DNA from 4 places in the Streptomyces sp. NPDC002868 genome. Region 2 is predicted to be linked to each of the others. Evidence: riboswitches for the same ligand, from Rfam matches in the RefSeq annotation. Region 2 holds a riboswitch; each other region holds the start of a gene.
The links. Region 2 has a riboswitch for cyclic di-AMP ahead of ACZ3H8_RS00495 (M23 family metallopeptidase). Riboswitches for the same ligand answer to the same signal wherever they lie in the genome.

Region 1 (5,484 bases), on a different contig from region 2:
TGATCTCCGCTGCATCGACTTGTGACTTCCGTTCGAATGCGGCTACGTTCACCGTCGTCTCAGTAGTCACGTGAAAGGCAACCGCATGCGTTCCGGGAACGGGCGACACCGCCGACCTCGTCAGGCTCCTGCCATTGTTGTCGCGGCAGGGGTGACGGGATCGGCCATCGCCATCCCCCTTCTCGGCGCCGGTTCGGCCTCCGCCGCCGACGCCTCCATGTGGGACCGCGTCGCGGAGTGCGAGAGCGGCGGCATGTGGAGTGCCGACCTCGGCAACGGGCACTACGGCGGGCTGCAGTTCTCGCAGGAGGCCTGGCAGGACTTCGGCGGTACGGACTACGCGCCCCGCGCCGACCTCGCCAGCCGCTCGCAGCAGATAGCGGTCGCCGAGAAGGTCCTCGACGCACAGGGCCCCGCGGCGTGGCCCGGCTGCGCGGCACTCGCCGGCCTGAAGAACGACGGCGCCGCCACCGGCGTCGACCCGGGCATCGTGCCGTCGTCCGAGCAGAGCACCCCGGTCGAGTCGCTCATACCCACGACCCCCTCCGCCGAGCCCACCACGGCGGCGTCTGCCGAGCCGACCGCGGACCCGGCCGAGTCGGCCGAGCCCGCCGAGTCGGCGGCCGCGGACGCGGCGCTGGGCGCCGACAGTGGCAGCGGCAAGCACCGTGGCGAGGCCGCCCCGGAGCAGACCGAGCCGGGCAATGCGGACAATGAGCGCGAAGTGGGTCGTCATGCCTCGCGAGGTGACGGTTCGGCACGCGACAATGCGGGCAACCCGGATGAGGAAGGCGAGACGGGCAATGCGGACGCCGCGCCCGGTGAGTACACCGTCCGGCCGGGCGACAGTCTGTGGGCCATCGCCGACAAGCAGAAGCTCTCCGGCGGCTGGACCGCGCTCTACGAGGCGAACCAGCAGACCGTCGGCGCCGACCCCGATCTCATCCTTCCTGGCCAGAGCCTTGATCTGGGCGTGAAGTAGGGGTAATTCGCCGCCAGTTCAGGGTCAGTTTCGCGGGCATATGTCCGAGTCTGCGCAAGTGAGACAAGGGTCTCTTTGTCCCAACTGCTGTGACTTGCCCGGCGGAACCACTCATTCCGCCCTTCACCTGCGGAAACGGGAGTGACTGGGGCGGCGAGATGGGCGATTTCTCCCCGATGTTCACCTTTGAACATCGGGGAGAGGTGTGTTTACGGTCTGATCGCTCGCCACCGCGGGCACCGCTGACCGTCACGCCGAATCCTGCCGACGGTCGGGGGGAGTAGTCGTCGCGCAGAGCGCCGAAGGCAGGAGCGGGGGACCCAAGGTAAGTGCCGGCCCCGGCCGTTGAGATCGACGGCTCCAACCGGCTTGGGGTGAAGCCGCGCGCAGGACGCGCGGCCGGGCAACTCGTCGGCCCGAACCCGACAGCTCACCTCGTAGGCGTCGGTGAGGAGATGTTCCATGCTGTTTTCCAGCAAGGGCAAGCACCGTCGCCCGACCGTTTTCAATCGGACTACGCGTTTCGCCGCCATCGCCGGCGTCACCGGTGCGGCCGTCGCCGCCCCGCTCCTCGGCGCCACCTCGGCGTCCGCCGCGACCACCTCCGAGTGGGACCAGGTCGCCCAGTGCGAGTCCGGCGGCAACTGGTCCATCAACACCGGCAACGGCTACTACGGCGGCCTGCAGTTCTCGGCCTCCACCTGGGCCGCGTACGGCGGCACGCAGTACGCCGCGAGCGCCGACCAGGCCTCCAAGTCCCAGCAGATAGCGGTCGCCGAGAAGGTCCTGGCCGGCCAGGGCAAGGGCGCGTGGCCGAACTGCGGCGTCAACCTGTCCAACGCCGCGAACGACGGCGGCTCCGCCGACGCCGGCACCACGCAGCCGGCGCAGCCGAAGCGTGCCGAGGTTCCCACCACCCGCTCCGAGCGCCCCGCCGCTCCGGCAAAGCCCGCGAAGCCCGCCGCGAAGGCCAAGGGCTTCAAGAAGGGCGACGGCGAGTACAAGGTCAAGGCCGGCGACACCCTCGGCAAGATCGCCGAGACCGAGAAGGTCAGGGGCGGCTGGCAGAAGCTGTTCGACCTGAACAAGGACATCATCGACGACGCGGACGTCATCTACCCGGGCCAGCAGCTCCACCTGAGCTGACCCGCTCCGCCCGAGCCGGCTGCCCCGGCTCCGCCCGAGCTGACCCCCCGGGCCCCAGAGCACCCCGGTCCGGCGCGCTATCCCCCGTACGCGCCGGGCCGGGGTTCTGCCTTGTCACTGCCTGTTCATGCCCTTTTCCGTCCCAGCGGGCGGGCACCGGCCGACCGATGCCCCGGAGCCGGTTAGGCTCTTGCCGCAAGGCCACGGAGACCCTGCACTGCCCTGCACTGCTTGTGTCCCACTGCTTGAGTCACATTTAGCGTCACATCCCAGAAGGAGATGCTCGTGCCGTCCATCGACGTCGTCGTAGCCCGGGAAATCCTGGACTCCCGAGGCAACCCCACGGTCGAGGTCGAGGTTGGCCTCGACGACGGCAGCACGGGTCGTGCTGCTGTTCCGTCCGGCGCCTCCACCGGTGCGTTCGAGGCTCTTGAGCTCCGCGACGGTGACCAGAACCGCTACCAGGGCAAGGGCGTCGAGAAGGCCGTCCTCGCCGTCATCGAGCAGATCGGCCCGGAGCTCGTCGGGTACGACGCCACCGAGCAGCGCCTGATCGACCAGGCGATGTTCGACCTGGACGCCACCCCGGACAAGTCCTCGCTCGGCGCCAACGCGATCCTCGGCGTCTCCCTCGCCGTGGCGCACGCCGCCTCCGAGGCCTCCGATCTGCCGCTCTTCCGCTACCTGGGCGGCCCGAACGCGCACCTGCTGCCCGTTCCGATGATGAACATCCTGAACGGCGGCTCGCATGCCGACTCCAACGTGGACATTCAGGAGTTCATGATCGCCCCGATCGGCGCGGAGTCCTTCTCCGAGGCCCTGCGCTGGGGCGCCGAGGTCTACCACACCCTCAAGAAGGTCCTGAAGCAGAAGGGTCTGTCCACCGGCCTGGGCGACGAGGGCGGCTTCGCGCCGAACCTCGACTCCAACCGCGCCGCGCTGGACCTGATCCTCGAGGCCATCAAGGAAGCCGGCTACGCCCCCGGCAAGGACATCGCGCTCGCGCTCGACGTCGCCGCGTCCGAGTTCTACAAGGACGGCTCGTACGAGTTCGAGGGCAAGTCCCGCTCGGCCGCCGAGATGACGGAGTACTACGCGGAGCTCGTCGCGGCGTACCCGCTCGTCTCCATCGAGGACCCGCTGTTCGAGGACGACTGGGCCGGCTGGAAGGTCCTCACCGACAAGCTGGGCAGCAAGGTCCAGATCGTCGGCGACGACCTCTTCGTCACCAACCCGGAGCGCCTCGCCCGCGGCATCGAGGACGGTGCCGCGAACGCCCTGCTCGTCAAGGTCAACCAGATCGGTTCACTGACCGAGACCCTGGACGCCGTCGAGCTCGCCCAGCGCAGCGGCTTCAAGTGCATGATGTCGCACCGCTCCGGCGAGACCGAGGACGTGACCATCGCCGACCTGGCGGTCGCCACCAACTGCGGCCAGATCAAGACCGGCGCCCCGGCCCGCTCCGAGCGCGTCGCCAAGTACAACCAGCTGCTGCGCATCGAGGAGATCCTCGACGACGCCGCGGTGTACGCGGGCCGCTCGGCGTTCCCGCGGTTTCGCTATGCGAACTAATAAGCACAGCAAGGGCTGACGCTCTCCCTTACGTACGTCCCCGGCCGCGGTCCCGTACCGTGTCCGGGGACGTACGTACGTATTGGGGAGGCGGGACATGGCCGGGCAGGACCGCGATCGGTTCTCCACCGCGACCAGGATTCGGCTGCTCGGCGAGCAGACCGCCGCTCGCGTCTACCGGTCGCAGAACCGCAGGCAGGCCCGCCGCTCCCGGCTCACCGGCCGCGCGGCCTTCCTGGCCCTGGTGGTCTGCTCGCTGGCCGTCGCGCTCGCGTATCCGATGCGGCAGTACGTCTCCCAGCGCGCCGACATCGCCGACCAGGAGCGCCGGATGGCGGACGCCAAGGAGCAGGTCGAGCGGCTGAGGGACGAGAAGGCGCGGCTCCAGGACGACATGTACATCCGGCGCCTCGCCCGCGAGCACCTGCATCTCGTGGTGCCGGGAGAGACCGGCTACATCATGATCAACCCCGAGGCCGCCGAGAAGCGCCGCACCGAAGAGGGGGCGACCGACCGCCCCTGGTACTCGAACGTCTGGGACGGCGTCGACAACGCCGACCGCACCAAGTAGCAGCCACACAGAAGCACCGCTAGAACCAAGGCAGGCATGGAAACGCCCCCTCCCACCACCGCCCCGACCGAGCCCACCGACGCGGACATCGCCGCGTTCAAGAAGCAGCTCGGCCGTCCGCCGCGCGGACTGCGCGCCATCGCGCACCGCTGCCCGTGCGGTCAGCCCGACGTCGTCGAGACCGCGCCGCGGCTCCCCGACGGCACCCCCTTCCCGACGCTGTACTACCTGACCTGCCCGCGGGCCGCCTCGGCGATCGGCACGCTGGAGGCCAACGGCGTGATGAAGGAGATGAACGAGCGCCTCGCGACCGACCCGGAGCTGGCTGCCGAGTACCGCGCCGCCCACGAGGACTACATCGAACGCCGCGACGCCATCGAGGTACTGGAGGGCTTCCCGAGCGCGGGCGGCATGCCGGACCGGGTGAAGTGCCTGCACGTCCTGGTCGGCCACTCGCTCGCGGCGGGACCCGGCGTCAATCCGCTGGGCGACGAGGCGATCGCGATGCTGCCCGAGTGGTGGCGCAAGGGCCCGTGCGTCACGCCGTTCGAAGGAGGGGACGAGAAGTGACCCGGGTCGCCGCCATCGACTGCGGTACGAACTCCATCAGGCTGCTTGTCGCCGACGCGGATCCGGCCACCGGTGAGCTGGTCGACCTCGACCGGCGGATGACGATTGTCCGGCTCGGCCAGGGCGTGGACCGGACCGGGCGGCTCGCCCCCGAGGCGCTGGAGCGGACCTTCGCGGCCTGCCGCGAGTACGCCGCCGTGATCAAGAAGCACGGCGCGGAGAAGATCCGCTTCGTGGCCACCTCCGCCTCGCGCGACGCGTCCAACCGGGACGACTTCGTCCGCGGAGTGCTCGACATCCTGGGCGTCGAACCCGAGGTGATCACCGGGGACGAGGAGGCGGAGTTCTCCTTCACCGGCGCCACGAGGGAGCTGCCGGGCCACGAGGAGCGCCTGGTGGTGGACATCGGCGGCGGCTCGACCGAGTTCGTCGTCGGCCATGAGGAGGTCGAGGCCGCGCGGTCCGTGGACATCGGCTGCGTACGGCTGACCGAGCGGCACATCCGGCACGATCCGCCGACGCCCGAAGAGGTCGCCGCGATCCGCGCCGACATCGAGGCCGCGCTCGACCTCGCCGAGGAGACCGTCCCGATCCGTGAGGCGCAGACGCTGGTCGGCCTGGCCGGGTCGGTGACGACGGTGGC
Region 2 (5,484 bases):
AGGCGGTTGCCCGGGCCAGGCTGCGCCCGGACAACAGGGCAGTGCTGGTCTACGAGCCCATCTCGGCCGACGACGGCGAGGGCGACGACAGCGACGAGACCGACGAGCACGAGGGGACCGACCAGTGAGCGACGCTGCCGTGACCATGCAGTTCCACCCGCAGCCGGCCGCCGGAGAGGCCCGGCCCTGGGCGTTCCCCGCCCCCGAGCGCGGCACGCTGGACAACGGGCTCACGGTGCTGCGCTGCCACCGTCCCGGCCAGCAGGTGGTGGCCGTCGAGATCTGCCTCGACGCGCCGCTGGACGCTGAGCCGGAGGGCCTCGACGGCGTCGCCACGATCATGGCGCGCGCCCTGTCGGAGGGCACCGACAAGCACTCCGCGGAGGAGTTCGCGGCCGAGCTGGAGCGCTGCGGAGCGACGCTCGACTCGCACGCCGACCACCCCGGCGTCCGCGTCTCCCTGGAGGTCCCGGTCTCCCGGCTGCCCAAGGCGCTCGGCCTGCTCGCCGAGGCGCTGCGCGCACCCGCCTTCGCCGACAGTGAGGTGGAGCGGCTCGTACGCAACCGTCTCGACGAGATCCCGCACGAGACGGCCAATCCGGCCCGCCGTGCGGCCAAGGAGCTCTCCAAGCAGCTCTTCCCGGCCTCCCTGCGCATGTCGCGCCCCCGCCAGGGCACGGAGGAGACCGTGGCCAGGATCGACTCCGCGGCCGTGCGGGGCTTCTACGAGGTGCATGTGCGGCCCGCCACGGCCACCGCGGTGATCGTCGGCGACCTCACCGGGGTCGACCTGGACGCCGTGTTGGCGGACACCCTCGGCACCTGGAAGGGCGACAGTGCCACGCCCCGTCCCGTACCGCCGATCACGGCCGACGACACGGGCCGCGTGGTCATCGTGGACCGGCCGGGCGCCGTGCAGACGCAGCTGCTGATCGGCCGCATCGGGGCGGACCGGCACGACCGCGTCTGGCCCGCGCAGGTGCTCGGCGCGTACTGCCTGGGCGGCACCCTCACCTCCCGCCTGGACCGCGTGCTGCGCGAGGAGAAGGGCTACACCTACGGCGTACGGGCCTTCGGCCAGGTACTGCGGTCCGCCCCCGACGGTTCGGGCGCCGCGATGCTCGCCATCAGCGGCTCGGTGGACACCCCCAACACCGGACCGGCGCTGGAGGACCTCTGGAAGGTGCTGCGCACGCTCGCGGCCGAGGGGCTCACCGATGCCGAGCGGGATGTCGCCGTCCAGAACCTGGTGGGCGTCGCCCCGCTGAAGTTCGAGACGGCGGCGTCCGTCGCGGGCACGCTCGCCGATCAGGTCGAGCAGTCCCTCCCGGACGACTACCAGGCGCAGTTGTACGTACGGCTGGCCGAGACCGGCACCGTGGAGGCGACGGCCGCGGCCGTCAACGCCTTCCCGGTGGACCGGCTTGTCACGGTGCTCGTCGGCGACGCCTCGCAGATCGAGGAGCCGGTCAGGGCACTGGGCATCGGTGAAGTGACCGTTGTCACGGGCTGATTGACCGCAAGACGATCCGTCATATCTGGCAAACAACCTAAAACAGACAAGCGGAACCCCGGCCTCCAAAGCGACGCCGGGGTTCTGTCTTATGCCCGGTTTGTTGGAGAGGCTGCCTGTCTGCCCTGTGGCATGCACTACAAAAATGCCTGTCTGTTTGGTGAATGAAAGATGCCCCGCCTAGCGTCGGTCCGGCTGTCCGCCAGTTGCCCGCCGCACCCGCGGCATCGGACAGTCATCGCCGAGTCCCCGTCAGGCGCGAGCCTGGGGAGCCGGGGACCCACTCAGTCCCTGGGGTGAATCGGACGCCTTCGCACCCGTGCGGAGGGGCCCGTAGGAGACCTTCCTGCTCCGAACCCGTCAGCTAACCCGGTAGGCGAGAAGGAAGGAAAGGATCAGCCACTACATGGCGTTCACCCGTGCCACCGGGAAGCATCGTGCCCCGAGCCGTCTGACGCGCAAGAGCGCGAGCATGGCGGGCGTCGCGGCCCTTGCCACCACCGGCGTCATCGGAACCCTCGCTTCCCCGGCGCTCGCCGCCGAGCCCGGTGCCACCGCGGTCGAGGACACCGGCCTGACCCAGATCGTGGCCGCCGACTCGCTCGCCGACCAGATCGCCGACCAGGCCGCCGCCCAGAAGCAGGAGGCCGCCGAGGCCGCCGCCAAGGCGAAGGCCGAGGCTGAGGCCAAGCGCAAGGCCGAGGCCCGCGCCAAGGCTGCCCGCGAGGCCAAGGAGCGCGCCGCCCGTGAGGCCGAGCGCAAGCGCCTCAACTCCTTCGTCTCGCCGATCTCCGGCTCGTACGTCTCCACCGGCTACAAGACCGGCGGCGCCATCTGGTCCTCCGGCAGCCACACAGGCATCGACTTCCACGCGGCGTCCGGCACCACCGTGCACGCGGTCGGCTCCGGCACCGTCGTCGAGGCCGGCTGGGGCGGCGCGTACGGCAACAACGTCGTGATCAAGATGAACGACGGCTCGTACACGCAGTACGGCCATCTCTCGTCGATCAGCGTCTCTGTGGGCCAGAGCGTCACCCCTGGCCAGCGGATCGGCCTCTCCGGTGCGACCGGCAACACCTCCGGGCCGCACCTCCACTTCGAGGCCCGCACCAGCCCGGAGTACGGCTCCGACATCAACCCGGTCGCGTACCTGCGCGCGCACGGCGTCGGCGTCTGAGCGACACCCGAGTGGACGAAGGCCCTGGCCGCCGCCGGGGCCTTCGGCGTTCGGTCCTCTGGCCAAAAGATATCCATGAATTTCCAGGTGCCATCGGAAAATCCGGCCCACTGCAATAGAGTCACCGAACAGGCGTCAATCGGCTGCGTTTCGCGCGGATTAAAGCGGAGGTTCGGTCATGCGCATTCCCGCGCACTCGGTATGCACAGCGATCCGCGACGACATCGTCTCCGGTGTATTCGAGCGCGGCAGCCGGCTCACCGAGGAGCAGCTGGCGCGCCGCTACGGCGTCTCCCGGGTCCCCGTGCGGGAGGCCCTGCGCACGCTGGAGTCCGAGGGTTTCGTCACCACCCGCCGCCACGCCGGCGCCTGCGTCGCCGAGCCCACCGAGCAGGAGGCGGCCGACCTGCTGGAGGTCCGGATGCTGCTGGAGCCGCTGGGCGCTGCCCGGGCCGCCAAGCGCCGTACGGAAGCGCACCTCAAAGTCCTGCGTGGTCTGGTCAGACTGGGGCAGGAGCGGGCCCGCCGTGGCCAGGGCGAGGATCTGCGCTCGCTGGGCGGCTGGTTCCACGAGACGCTCGCCCAGGCCTCCGGCAGCCCCGGCCTGACCGCCCTGCTCACCCAGCTGCGGCACAAGATCACTTGGATGTACGCCGTCGACCAGCCCGCCAAGCCCATCGAGTCCTGGGCCGAGCACGGCGCGATCGTGGACGCCGTGGCGCGCGGCGATGTGGAACGGGCGCGGGCGCTGACCGCGCTGCACGCCGAGCGGGCCACGGCCGCGCACCGGCTGCGCCGTCCCGAGCGGGTGAGGACTTCGCAACATGCCGTAAACACCGCGAGCGCCCGCAATTAACAGCCGCACCGTATACAAAGAGAAGATATTCGTGGGGCGGATTTTATGCTGCCCGAATTCATGGTTCCCGGACCGCAAAAAAGCGGAGCCGCGGTCTCCCGAATTCGGGATGCCGCGGCTCCGCCGTCGAGCAATTCGACTGGCAGGTTCAGACGGTCTCGGGAAGCTCTTCGAGCCCCTCGGCAACCAGCTTGGCCAGGCGGTCCAGGGCGGCGTCGGCACCGTCCGCCTCGGAAGCGAGCACGATCTCCTCGCCGCCCTGAGCGCCCAGGCCGAGCACCGCGAGCATGGAGGCGGCATTGACCGGGTTGCCGTCAGCCTTGGCGATCGTCACCGGGACGCCGGCGGCCGTGGCGGCACGGACGAAGATGGAAGCGGGGCGGGCGTGAAGGCCCTCGGCCCAGCCGACATTGACGCGGCGCTCAGCCATGGTGTTGCCCTTCAAGTCTTAGCGGTTGTCTAGACCAGTCTCTCATGCGTTGCGGAGTGCTCGCACCGGCCTTCGGCCGGGGGTGGCCGCAATCGGATCTCCCCAGACTGCCCGCGGCCAACGGCCGCCGCTACTGGTGGGTGAGCCTTACGCTTTCGGCATGCAGACCGAGCCGGACCACGCCTACCCCGATCACTGGGAAGCAGACGTGGTGCTGCGCGACGGCGGCACCGCACGCATCAGGCCCATCACCACCGAGGACGCCGAGCGCCTGGTCAGTTTCTACGAACAGGTCTCGGACGAGTCGAAGTACTACCGCTTCTTCGCGCCCTATCCACGGCTCTCCGCCAAGGACGTCCACCGCTTCACCCACCACGACTACGTGGACCGGGTGGGTCTCGCGGTCACGGTCGGCGGCGAATTCATCGCGACTGTCCGCTACGACCGGATCAACGCGCAGGGCCGCCCCGCGAGTGCCCCTGCCGACGAGGCCGAGGTCGCCTTCCTCGTGCAGGACGCCCACCAGGGGCGCGGGGTCGCGTCCACGCTGCTCGAACACATCGCGGCGGTCGCCCGCGAGCGCGGGATCCGGCGCTTCGCCGCCGAGGTACTGCCGGCCAACAACAAGATGATCAAGGTGTTCCGGGATGCCGGCTACACCCAGAAGCGCAGCTTCGAGGACGGCTCCGTCCATCTGACCCTCGACCTGGAGCCGACCGCCGAGTCCCTCGCCGTGCAGCGCGGCCGCGAGCAGCGCGCGGAGGCCCGCTCCGTGCAGCGCCTCCTCGCGCCCGGATCGGTCGCCGTCATCGGCACCGGCCGCGCGCCGGGCGGTGTGGGCCGCACCGTGCTGCGCAACCTCCTCGATGCCGGGTACACCGGTCGTACGTACGCGGTGAACCGCGCCTTTCCCGAGGGACAGCGGGAGGTGGACGGCGTCCCTGCCTTCTGCTCCGTCGGCGAGATCGGGGAGCCGGTCGATCTCGCGGTCGTGGCCGTTCCCGCCGAACGGGTGCCGGAAGCGGTCGCCGACTGCGGCGAGCACGGCGTCCAGGGTCTGGTCGTCCTCACTGCCGGATACGCCGAGAGCGGCGCGGCCGGGCGGGAGCGGCAGCGCGAACTGGTGCGGCAGGCCCGCTCGTACGGCATGCGCATCATCGGCCCGAACTCCTTCGGCATCATCAGCACGTCGGACGCCGTCCGCCTCAACGCCTCCCTCGCGCCTCAGTCGCCGGCGCCGGGCCGCATCGGCCTGTTCACCCAGTCCGGCGCGATCGGCATCGCCCTGCTGTCGGGCCTGCACCGGCGCGGCGCGGGCCTGTCCTCCTTCATCTCGTCGGGCAACCGCGCGGACGTGTCCGGCAATGACTTTCTGCAGTACTGGTACGAGGACCCGGACACCGATGTCGTCCTGCTGTACCTCGAATCGATCGGCAACCCGCGCAAGTTCACCCGCCTCGCGCGGCGTACGGCGGCGGTGAAGCCGGTCGTCGTGGTCAAGGGCGCCC
Region 3 (5,484 bases), on a different contig from region 2:
TCCGTCGGTGCCGGACGGCATCTCCCGGATCAGGCTCACGGCGAGGGCAGATCTGACGGCTCAGCAGATCGAGGCGGCGATCACCACGATCATCGGGACCGCGCCCGTCAATTGACCGTCAACCGACGGTCAATTGACGGTCTCCTCGTGGACCGCGGTCAAAAAGCGGGACCAGGCCTGCGGCGAGAAACGCAGGGCCTGCCGCGCGATGTTCTTGGAATCCCTTACCGCGAGCGTGTCGTCGGGCAGCCGGGCCGCCTCGACGCAGTTGTTCATTCCTGTGCTGCGGCTGCTGCGCCGCCACCGTAGTGAGTCCTGTGCGAGGCGATCGGACATGTGGGGGGTGCCTCCTATGCGCCGTCACTGATCCGTGCGATGAGATCCAATGAGTCCGCTGGTGACAGAGCACGCTTCTGCATCGTTTGGAAGGCGGCGCTGTACACCTCCAAGTCCTCTTTCCGCTCGAGGTAGAGGCTACTCGTCAAGTGGTCGAGAACAACCACGTCCAGATCAGAAGTGGTCGGAAAGGAGAAGATTACGAAAGGGCCCGTGAGCCCTACGTAGCCGCCGACCGAGAACGGCAGTACCTGGAGCCGCACATGGGGCAGTTGTGCCGTCTCAGCCAGCTGCCGCAGTTGCTCGCGCATCACTCGACAGCCGCCCACCTCGCGCCGCAGCGCCGCCTCGTCGAGCACCGCGCTCAGCTCCAGCGGCCTCTCCGCGCGCAGCACCGACTGGCGGGCGATCCGCACCTCCACCAGCGAGTTGACGGTCTCCACAGGCAGCTCCTCCAACGCCGCGCGGGTCACCCCACGTGCGTAGTCGGGCGTCTGCAACAGGCCCGGCACCACCGAGGTCTCCAGCGTGCGCGCCGCACATGCATTGGCCTCCAGACTGATGAAGTCCCGGTACTCGGGCGGGATCAGCCCGCGGAACGCATGCCACCAGCCGCCGCCCGCACCGTCCGCCGCGCCCGCCAAGGTCTCGAGCAGCGACCGCAGTTGAGGATCACTGACGCCGTACACTTCCAGCAGCAGGGTCACATCGGCCGCCTTGACCCCGCTGGCGCCGGTCTCGATCCGGCTCACCTTCGACTGGTGCCAGCCCGCCAGCCGCCCGGCCTCCCGGCTGGTGAGGCCCGCGTCCAGGCGCAGCCTCCGCAGCTCCTCGCCGAGTTTGCGACGGCGCACCGCGGGGCCGTGCCGCATCTCCCGCTCCTTCCCGACAGTGCCCAAATCGTGGGTGAGTCGCCCAAATACGGTCTCGCGTAGCAGAGTTCACCGCTTTGGGCGACAGATATATGCACATCTTGGTGGATCGCCGCCCCTGACGGCACGATAGGTGGCACTCTGGCGCGAAGCGCAATCCGTGGCCGTCCTCGCATTCATCCGCTACGAGTCGGAGCCCGGCCCCGGTGGGAAAGGGACAGCGTCGCCATGGCAGACCATCAGGAAGCCTCCGTCACTCTGCCGAGCGCCCCCGCCTCGGTCTCCGCCGCCCGGAGATATGCCACCGACGTCGTCTCCGAATGGGGCCTGCCGGTCGAGACCGAAGCCGTCGACACCGTCCGTCTGATCGTCTCCGAACTCGCCACCAACGCCGTTCAGCACACCTTCGGCCAGTCGCCCACTTTTACCGTGGACCTGCGTCTCGAGCGGGACGAGGAGCTGCGCATCGGTGTCACCGACAGTCACCCCCGCTGGCCGCAGCGGCTGCCCGCCGCCGTCCGCCAGGACAACGGCCGCGGCATGGTCATCATCCGCAGCCTCACCGCGGAGTGCGGCGGACAGCTCCTGGTCACCCCGACCCCGGAGGGCGGCAAGACCGTCTGGATCGTCCTGCCGTGGACCGTACCGGTGCAGAGCTGATCACGGCCCGGCGGTCAGTTTCCCGCGCGGCCGAACGCGCCGCGCAGCAGAGCCCGCAGTGACTCGGCAGCCGGACCCGACTCCTCGCCGCGGTGTGCCACCGAGATCGTCCGCCGGAACGCCGCCGATTCCAACTGCCGTACGCCGAGCGGCGTCGCGGCCATCGCGGCGACCATCTCCGGCACCACCGCCACCCCGAGCCCCGCGCTGACGAGCGCGCACACCAGCGCATAGCCCGGCGACTCGCAGACCACGGCGGGGCTCGCCCCCGCCTGCGCCAAGGCCCCCTCCACCCCCTTGCGCGACGGATGCGAAGGAGCGCTGCTGATCAGCGGCTGGCCCGCCAGCTGGGCCACCGGCAGCCGGCCCGAGCCGCCCGCGAGCGCATGGCCGGGCGCCGTGACCAGGACCAATTCCTCCACCAGCAGTGGATCCAGCACCACACCCGCGGGCAGCGGCGCCGGTTCGCCCGGTTCGTACGCATGGGTCAGCGCCAGATCCACATCGCCTGCCGCCACGGCCAGGACCCCGGCCGGCGGTTCGTACTCCGCGACGGCGAGCTCCACATCCGGATGCGCACGGCGAAACGCGCTCAGCACCGGCGGCAGCAGATGGATGCCGACCGTCGTGAAGGTGCCCACCCGCAGCCGCCCGCCGGACAGACCTGCCAGCCGCGCCAGCTCGTGCCGCGCCTGCTCCATCTCGTCCAGCACCCGGCGGGCCCGCGTCGCCAGCAGCTCGCCCGCGGCCGTCAGCCGCGCCCCGCGGTGGTGGCGCACCAGCAGCGCCGCCCCCGCCTCGCGCTCCAGCTTGGCAAGTTGCTGCGAGAGCGCGGGCGCGGTATAGCCCAGACGGGCTGCGGCCCGGGTGATCGAACCGGCCTCGGCGACCGCCACCAGCGCCGCCAGCCGTGTCGGGTCGTACATGGCACCCCTTAAGCATTGCTTTGGGCAGGCCTAGAAGATTCCAAGTACACGCTAAGGCCCACTCCGGTCCAGGATGGCTGCCATGGACGCACAACTCGTCGCCTTCACCGGGGTCGCCGCGGGCATGGTCGCCATGCCGGGCGCGGACTTCACCGTCGTCGTACGCAACGCCCTCGTCTCCCGGCGTGCGGGCGTGGCCTGCGCCGTCGGCGTCGCCGGGGGACTGCTCGTGCACACCGCGCTCGCGGTGGCGGGGCTCGCGGCGGTCCTGGTCGCGGTGCCGGTGCTGTTCCGCACGCTGCAGATCGTGGGCGGCGCCTATGTGCTCTACCTGGGGGTACGGGCGGTGCGCGGCGCGCTGCGTCCGGCGCCCGCCGGGCCGGACCTGGAGGGCGAGGCGGCCGACGGCGTCGGACGCAGTCTGCGGCAGGGCTTCCTCACCAACGTCCTCAATCCGAAGGCGCCGGTCCTCTTCCTCAGCCTGCTACCGCAGTTCGTGCCGGACGGCGCGCCGGTGCTGCCGCGCACCTTGCTGCTTGCCGCGATCGTCGTCGTCCTGGCGCTGTTCTGGTTCCCGGCGGTGGCGCTGCTGGTGGACCGGCTCGGGACGTGGCTGCGGCGGCCGCGCACCACCCGCGCCGTGGAAGGAGTCACCGGCGGGGCACTCACCGCGCTGGGCGTGACCCTGCTGGCCGAGCCGCTGGCGCACTGACGCGGTGTGGCGCACCGGGAGCGTGCCCGGTGCGCCACCGGGGCCGTCAGCGCACCCGGCCGTACCAGACGCGCTTGGTCCAGATCTTCTCGAGTTTCACCCAGGAGCCCGTCTTGGGCGAGTGCCAGATCTTGCCGCTGCCGGCGTAGATACCCACGTGGTAGACGCTGTTGCCGGAGTGGAAGAAGACCAGATCCCCTCGCTGGCGCGAGGACGCCGAGACATGGCGGGTCTTGTTGAACTGCTGCTGGGCGGTGCGTGGGAGCTTCTTGCCCGCCTTCTTGTACGAATAGAGCGTCAGCCCCGAGCAGTCGAACCGGGATGGACCCGACGCGCCGTACTTGTACGGCGCTCCCTTCTTCGAAGAGGCAACCTGAAGTGCCTTGTTGGCGTGGGCCGTAGCCGCGAGTGCCTCGGAAGCGGCGCCCGGCACCAGCACTGAGCCGCCGACGGCGGCGAGGGTCAGGGCCGATACGGCGCCTGCCCGGGTCAGCAAAAACGGGACGTGAATCTGCGCAGTCATGCGCAACCCTTCGTCAGCCGCCTGTGAAGGATGACCTGTCGGGTTCGGACGGACGAAGATGCCCGGCCGCGAAATGCGGCTTCACCCCGAGGGACGACCGGACTGTCCGGATGTCCCGTACTGCTTGGGTCCTCCACTCCTGCCGGTGCACTTCTGTCGACCAGACATCCGGAGCGGCGGCAGGACTCGGCGTCCGCCCGGACCGCCCCGCCAGGGATGGCGGGGGCTTGTCGTCCCAGGGATCTTGACCCACACCACGCCGGATTTCCGAGTCGAAACGGCGGTATGTGAGCTTCGACACCACTGACCTGTTCGGGTGGACAGAGTTGATTTGGGGCCCGGCCACGGACAGCTGAGGACTCCCGCACCAGCAGCGGAACAGCCCATTCCGCCAGATCGGTAGTCGTGGTGCGCAAGTTCTCCGTAGTAATTCAGGAGACCGCAACTACACCGAATGGGGGACGACTGCAGGTACCCCAATGGCCGTTGACGGAAGCGGATGATTCGTCAACTCATGGACGCGGGCGGCATTGTCACCCGGCGCGCCCTGCGTTCGCCGTCGAGGACCCTGAGCGCCTCGGCGAGGGTCGACGCATGGACCTCGCTCTCGCCGCGCATATGCATCAGCGTCAGGGCGTCCTTGAGCGCGGTGGCCCGGCCGACCAACGCCTGTGCCGCACGCAGCGCTCCATAGGTGTGCGTTGAGCGGGCCGGATTGATCCGTCCCAGCAGATCGAGGACTTCGAGATAGCTGTCGATGAACTCGCACTCGGCGCGGGTCAGCGCCGGCAGCGGCGGCAGTTCGGGTAGCGGCATCGGGCGCTCACCTGGAACCGGGGGCGGAGAGTGACGTCTTGCGGTTCTTGATCACGTGGTCGACCAGTCCGTAGGCCTTGGCGTCCTGCGCCGCGAAGATCTTGTCGCGCTCCAGGTCGGCGGCGATCCGCTCCGGACTCTGGCCGGTGTGGCGTACGAGCATCCCGGCGAGTTGGGCGCGCAGCCGCAGCAACTCCTGTGCCTGGATCTCCAGATCGGACGGCTGGCCCTGCAACGGCTCCTCGAACGCGGGCTGCTGGACGACGATCCGGGCGCCGGGCAGCGCCATCCGCTTGCCGGGGGCGCCGGCGGCGAGCAGCAGGGCGGCGGTCGATGCTGCCTGCCCCAGACAGGTCGTCTCCACGTCGCAGGTGACCACCTGCATCGTGTCGTAGATGGCGGACATGGCGCTCAGTGAGCCGCCGGGGGAGTTGATGTAGAGGGAGATGTCCCGGTCCGGGGCGGCGTACTCGAGGTGCAGGAACTGTGCGATCACATCGTTGGCGGCGGTGTCGTCGACGACGGTGCCCAGGAAGATGATCCGCTCGTCGAGCAGCTTGGAGTACGGATCAAGGGTGCGGGATCCGCCGATGGTGCGCTCGGTGAACTGGGGCAGGACGTAGCGGGCGGCAGGGCGGG
Region 4 (5,484 bases), 840 kb from region 2:
GGCGGCTCAGCCAGCTGCACGGCCGCTGGGCCGCCGAGTCGCTGCTCGTACGGTCGGAGCTGACGTACGGCGAGAAGGTGATCGGCAGCCGTCGCGGCCACACCGGGCACCAGCATCTGCCATGGGTCGCGCTGGACGCGGAGGGGGCCACGGAGGAGCGCGGCGAGGTGTACGCCTGCGCCCTCGGCTGGTCCGGGTCCTGGCGGATCTCCGTACAGCAGCTGCCCGACGGACTCGTGCAGATCACCGGCGGCGCGGGCTACGACGAATCGGGACTGCTGCGGCTCGCGCCCGGCCAGTCGTACACCTCGCCCGTCTTCGCCGGACTGTGGACCGACGGCGGATTCGGCGGGGCCAGCCGGGCCTGGCACGCCTGGCAGCTGGCGCATGTCATCCCCGACGCGGCGACCGAGCGGCCCGTCCTCTACAACTCCTGGGAAGCCACCGGTTTCGACATCTCCGAGGAGCAGCAGCGGGCCCTCGCGCAGCGGGCCGCGGCGATGGGCGTCGAGCTGTTCGTGGTGGACGACGCGTGGTTCGGGCAGCGCACCAGCGACCGCGCCGGGCTCGGCGACTGGACGCCCAACGCCGAGCGCTTCCCAAAGGGACTGGGGCCGCTCGCCGACGAAGTGCAGGCGCTGGGGATGCAGTTCGGCATCTGGGTCGAGCCGGAGATGGTCAACGCCGACAGCGACCTCTACCGCGCGCACCCCGACTGGGTGCAGCACCACCCGGGCCGCGCCAGAACCGAATTCCGCAACCAGCTCGTGCTGAACCTCGCGCGCAAGGACGTACAGGACTATCTCTGGGAGCAGTTGGACACGCTGCTCAGCAGTGCACCCATCGACTATGTGAAGTGGGACTTCAACCGCTGCTTCACGGACGCCGGATGGCCCGGCGAGGAGTACCCGCAGAAGCTGTGGGTCGAGCATGTGCACGCGCTGTACGCACTCCTCGACCGGTTGCGGGCCGCGCATCCGTCCGTCGCCTTCGAGTCCTGCTCGGGCGGCGGCGGCCGGATCGACCTCGGCATCCTCTCCCGTACCGACCAGGTGTGGACCTCCGACAACACTGATCCGCTGGACCGGCTCGCCATCCAGCAGGGCTTCACCCAGCTGCACCCGGCGCGGGTCATGGCGGCCTGGGTCACCGACAGCCCCAATGTCCAGCTCAACTGCCGGTTCAGCACGCTCCGCTTCCGCTTCGTCAGCGCGATGGCCGGTGTTCTCGGGGTCGGCGGCGACCTCACCGAGTGGACCGACGAGGAGCTCGCAGAGGCACGCGGCTGGGTGGACCTGTACAAGAAGATCAGGCCGCTGGTGCAGCACGGCGAGCTGCACCGGCTGCGGGCGCCGGAGGGCGGGCTGAGCGCCGTGCAGTACGTACGCGGCGACGAGAGCGTTGTCCTCGCCTGGCTGCAGGCGCAGCACTACGGCGAGCAGCCGCCCAGGCTCAGGCTGCGCTGCCTCGACCCGGCAGCCGCCTACGAGTGCCTGGACACCGGCGCCGTACACCGGGGGGCCGTACTCGTGCACCACGGATTGCACACCGGGCTCAAGGGCGACATGGACGCCACCGTGATCCGGCTGCGCCGCCGCTGACCCGGCTCCGCCGCTGACCCGGCTCCGACTCTGACCCGGACTCGGCCGGCCTCGGTACCCCGCTGCGACCACCCCCGGCACCTGCGGCACTTTGTCCTATTTTGCGGTCAAGGATGGGAAATGGTCGTCGAGGAAGGCGGCGGGACCCGGTGGAATTCCTGCGACGTTGGCAGGAATTGGGAGGTAAGTGCGACCGATCGGTCGATAGTCATTAAATGACACTTCTGTCCGAATTGGCCGGTTCGGCATAACGTGCCCCATCTACAGGGGAGATGGGGTCCGGCCCGTGAGCAGGATCATATCCGTGACGGTGCGTGGTGGTACGGCGGAGCCGAACTCCGTTGCCGGAGGGACAGTTGAGATCCGGTCGAGATCCACATTTTACGGAGGGTAACCGGAATTCTGGGGCGATATCGCACGGATCATTGGCCCGGGAAAGTGATGGCTTGTACCCGCCCGTCCCTCTCGCTTACGTTCCCGTCAATCCGGACGGACCGCCTAATCCTGCCGCCGACCGGAATTCGAAAAATCCACCCACGCGTGGCAGGAGCGGGGGACCCAGGTAGTTCGCCATTCCGGAGTTCCGGATGGCTCGGGGTTTAGTCGCGCATTGCGCGGCCGGGCATCTCCAGCCCGAACCCGACAGCTCACCTCGTAGGCGCCGGAGAGGAATGCGCCATGCCCGCAAAGGGTAAGCACCGCCGTCCCAAGACCAGCCCGATCACGCGCGGCTTCGTCGCCGCCGGCACGGGTGGCGCCGCCATCGCGCTTCCGCTGATGGGTGCCACCGGCGCCCACGCGGCGGGCAAGACCGCTCCCGCCGTGGCGCCCGCTACGGCAGTGACCGCCGCCGCGGCCCCGGTGGCAGCCAAGCCGGCCACCGTCCCCACCACGTACTCCGTCGTCTCCGGTGACTACCTGGCCAAGATCGCCAAGGAGCACGATGTACGCGGCGGCTGGAAGAAGCTGTACGAGGACAACCGTGAGCAGGTCGGCGACAACCCGTCGCTGATCCACCCGGGCCTCAAGCTGACCCTCGGCGCGAAGTCGAAGGCGAAGGCTCCGGAGAAGGCGCAGCCGCGCCAGGAGAGCCAGGACCGGTCCAAGTCCAGGGCCGAGTCCAAGGCTGAGTCGAAGGCTGCGTCGAAGTCCAAGGCCGCCTCCGACTCCGTCTCGGACTCCTCCGCACAGTCCTCCTCCGGCGACTCCGCGAGCGCCTCGCAGGCCGGCAGCTCCGGCTTCACCGCCCCCGTCGACGGCGCGACCGTCACCACCTCCTACCGCATGACCGGCGCCATGTGGTCCAGCGGCTACCACACCGGTGTCGACTTCGCGGCCTCCTCCGGCACCACTGTCAAGGCCGTCGGCGCGGGCACCGTCGTCTCCGCCGGCTGGGGCGGCGCGTACGGCAACGAGGTCGTCATCCAGCACAGCGACGGCAACTACTCGCAGTACGCCCACCTCTCCTCGCTCGCCGTCTCCGCCGGCCAGAGCGTGAGCGGTGGGCAGCAGATCGGCCTCTCCGGCTCCACCGGCAACTCCAGCGGCCCGCACCTGCACTTCGAGATCCGCACCGGCCCGAGCTACGGCTCGGATGTCGACCCGCTGGCGTACCTGCGCCAGTACGGCGTCTCCATCTGAGGCGCAGACGGCACACCGTTGTCGACTCCCCCCGTCCGGCGGCGTGGGGGAGTCGGCGTATTCCGGGTTGGACGAAACTTGACCGGTGGCAAAGATCACCCCTCGTCAACCCTTCCTTACGGTCGCGTAGGTCACATCCGTAAGGGAAAGATGTGGTCTCGTGGCAGACGATTCGAGAACAGGGAAAAAGGGTGCATTCGGGTCGTACGCGGCTATCGGTGACAGCTTCACCGAGGGCGTCGGAGACCCGGGTCCGAACGGGATGTACGTCGGCTGGGCGGACCGGTTCGCGGTCCTGCTCGACGACCGGACGCCGGAGCACACCTTCAGGTACGCCAACCTCGCCGTACGCGGGCGTCTCCTTGACCAGATCGTCGAGGAGCAGGTACCGAGGGCGAAGGAACTCGCCCCGGATCTGGTGACGTTCTGCGCCGGCGGCAACGACATCATCCGGCCTGGCACCGACCCCGACGACGTGGCCGAGCGCTTCGAGCGCGCCGTCGCCGACCTCACGAGCGCGGTCGGCACGGTCATGGTGACCACCGGATTCGACACCCGCGGGGTGCCGGTGCTGCGCCATCTGCGCGGCAAGATCGCCACGTACACCGCGCATGTAAGGGCCATCGCCGACCGCTACGACTGCCCCGTCCTCGACCTCTGGTCGCTCAAGTCAGTCCAGGACAGGCGGGCCTGGGACACCGACCGGCTGCATCTGTCGCCCGAGGGACACACCCGGGTCGCGCTGCGCGCCGCCCAGGTACTCGGACTCGATGTGCCCGCCGACCCCGACCAGCCGTGGCCGCCCCAGCCGCCGCGCGGCCCGTTCGAAGTGCGCCGTGACGACATCCACTGGGCGCGCGAGCACCTGGTGCCGTGGATCGGCCGACGGCTGCGCGGCGAGAGCTCCGGCGACCATGTCGAGGCCAAGCGCCCGAACCTGCTGCCCCTGTGACGGCGGCGGGGTGGGGTGCTCGGCACCCGCGACCCCGCCCGCGGCGCGGCTCCCGAGCCGGACGGCAGCCACCGCACCTACTGGCTGCGGGTGCCGCCCACGACCCGGACCGCGAAGGAGGGGTCGCCTGGACCTTCGGGCTGCAGGCGGACGCGTACGAACCGGTGCGTCAGACCTGAGGCGGGACGAGTCCGGCGGGGCCGATCAGTGCCCCGCTGCCCTCGGCCGTGCAGGCGTGGGCGCCCGCCAGTGAGCCCAGCCTCGCGCTCTCCTCCAGGTCGCGGCCGGACAGCCGCCCGTACAGGAAGCCGCAGACATACGCGTCCCCCGCGCCGTTGGAGTCCACCACCGGTGCTGGCGGAACCACCGCGGGGATCGGGCGTGGGGTGCTGCTGCCGTCGCGGGTGAGGAGGTACGAGCCGCCTGCGCCCGCCGTCGCGACCACCGCCTGGGCCCGTCCGTCGCGCAGGATCTCCCGCATCACCGAGGCTATCCGCTCGCGCGCGCCCACCGTGCTCAGGAAGACCAGGTCCGAGCGGAGCGCGAACTCCCGGTGGTGGTCGGCCAGTCCGTCCCAGTCGTGCAGGTCTGTGGAGACCGGTACGCCGAGCGCCTCGATGTCGTCGTAGAGGAACCGCGCGAAGTTCACGATCGAGAGATGGACGTGGCGGGCCCGCCGCAGATGTGGGAGGTAGAAGTCGCGCGGCATCCGCAACTCGCCCGGATCGCGGGCGTCATAGAAGGACATGCGGCGGCCCGCGGGGTCGACGAGGTTGACCGCGCGGCGGGTCCCGGTGGGGGAGAGGAGCGGCTCGAAGGCCACCCCGCCCTCGGCGAGCCGTGCGCGGACCTGCCGGCCCGGCCAGTCGTCGCCGATGTAGTCGAGGAGGGTGACATTCAGCCCGAGGGCCCGGCAGCCCAAGGCCACATTGCCGCCGGTGTGGCCCGGCGATTCGCGGATCGGGCCGACTCCGACGGAGTCCGAGAGCGGGACCGGCAGGGAGTCGACGCGGACGACCGTGTCCACGCCGCTGCCGCCGACGACCAGCACATCGTGAGGGAGAGGATCTGTCTGCTGAGACTGAGACTGAGACTGCGGCTGCTGAGACACAGTTGCCAAGTATGGGGGAAGAGGCTGTGCGCGCATGGCCGTTCAGCGAGCGGCGGCAGTGAGCTCGGCGCGATCCACGCCAAGCTCACGGGCGAGCGCCTCGTCGGTCCATTCCAGCATCGCCGCGCGCGACAGCGATCCCGCGTACGAGGTCATCTGCACGGCGAGCCCGTCCAGAA

Region 1: it holds a riboswitch for cyclic di-AMP, as region 2 does, so the genes downstream of both, ACZ3H8_RS29100 (transglycosylase family protein) here and ACZ3H8_RS00495 (M23 family metallopeptidase) in region 2, are expected to answer to the same signal.
Region 3: it holds a riboswitch for cyclic di-AMP, as region 2 does, so the genes downstream of both, ACZ3H8_RS18435 (C40 family peptidase) here and ACZ3H8_RS00495 (M23 family metallopeptidase) in region 2, are expected to answer to the same signal.
Region 4: it holds a riboswitch for cyclic di-AMP, as region 2 does, so the genes downstream of both, ACZ3H8_RS04430 (M23 family metallopeptidase) here and ACZ3H8_RS00495 (M23 family metallopeptidase) in region 2, are expected to answer to the same signal.

The regions. Positions count from the first base shown of each region.
Region 1 covers NZ_JBVHDR010000011.1:117,675-123,158, reverse strand. The annotation lists gene ACZ3H8_RS29105 (transglycosylase family protein) at 86-982, shown strand; cyclic di-AMP (ydaO/yuaA leader) riboswitch at 1,270-1,441, shown strand; gene ACZ3H8_RS29100 (transglycosylase family protein) at 1,445-2,128, shown strand; gene eno (phosphopyruvate hydratase) at 2,414-3,700, shown strand; gene ACZ3H8_RS29090 (FtsB family cell division protein) at 3,798-4,271, shown strand; gene ACZ3H8_RS29085 (DUF501 domain-containing protein) at 4,308-4,841, shown strand; gene ACZ3H8_RS29080 (Ppx/GppA phosphatase family protein) at 4,838-5,484, shown strand, end outside.
Region 2 covers NZ_JBVHDR010000001.1:117,401-122,884, forward strand. The annotation lists gene ACZ3H8_RS00485 (M16 family metallopeptidase) at 1-128, shown strand, start outside; gene ACZ3H8_RS00490 (M16 family metallopeptidase) at 146-1,513, shown strand; cyclic di-AMP (ydaO/yuaA leader) riboswitch at 1,743-1,906, shown strand; gene ACZ3H8_RS00495 (M23 family metallopeptidase) at 1,920-2,690, shown strand; gene ACZ3H8_RS00500 (GntR family transcriptional regulator) at 2,869-3,546, shown strand; gene ACZ3H8_RS00505 (HPr family phosphocarrier protein) at 3,695-3,976, opposite strand; gene ACZ3H8_RS00510 (bifunctional acetate--CoA ligase family protein/GNAT family N-acetyltransferase) at 4,137-5,484, shown strand, end outside.
Region 3 covers NZ_JBVHDR010000005.1:382,459-387,942, reverse strand. The annotation lists gene ACZ3H8_RS18465 (8-amino-7-oxononanoate synthase) at 1-115, shown strand, start outside; gene ACZ3H8_RS18460 (DUF397 domain-containing protein) at 130-336, opposite strand; gene ACZ3H8_RS18455 (helix-turn-helix domain-containing protein) at 351-1,208, opposite strand; gene ACZ3H8_RS18450 (ATP-binding protein) at 1,437-1,868, shown strand; gene ACZ3H8_RS18445 (LysR family transcriptional regulator) at 1,883-2,794, opposite strand; gene ACZ3H8_RS18440 (LysE family translocator) at 2,877-3,506, shown strand; gene ACZ3H8_RS18435 (C40 family peptidase) at 3,553-4,029, opposite strand; cyclic di-AMP (ydaO/yuaA leader) riboswitch at 4,033-4,187, opposite strand; gene ACZ3H8_RS18430 (hypothetical protein) at 4,537-4,845, opposite strand; gene ACZ3H8_RS18425 (ATP-dependent Clp protease proteolytic subunit) at 4,853-5,484, opposite strand, start outside.
Region 4 covers NZ_JBVHDR010000001.1:955,738-961,221, forward strand. The annotation lists gene ACZ3H8_RS04425 (alpha-galactosidase) at 1-1,601, shown strand, start outside; cyclic di-AMP (ydaO/yuaA leader) riboswitch at 2,123-2,277, shown strand; gene ACZ3H8_RS04430 (M23 family metallopeptidase) at 2,280-3,242, shown strand; gene ACZ3H8_RS04435 (SGNH/GDSL hydrolase family protein) at 3,403-4,194, shown strand; partial or broken gene ACZ3H8_RS04440 (DUF6745 domain-containing protein) at 4,240-4,373, shown strand; gene ACZ3H8_RS04445 (carbohydrate kinase family protein) at 4,364-5,242, opposite strand; gene ACZ3H8_RS04450 (TetR/AcrR family transcriptional regulator) at 5,348-5,484, opposite strand, start outside.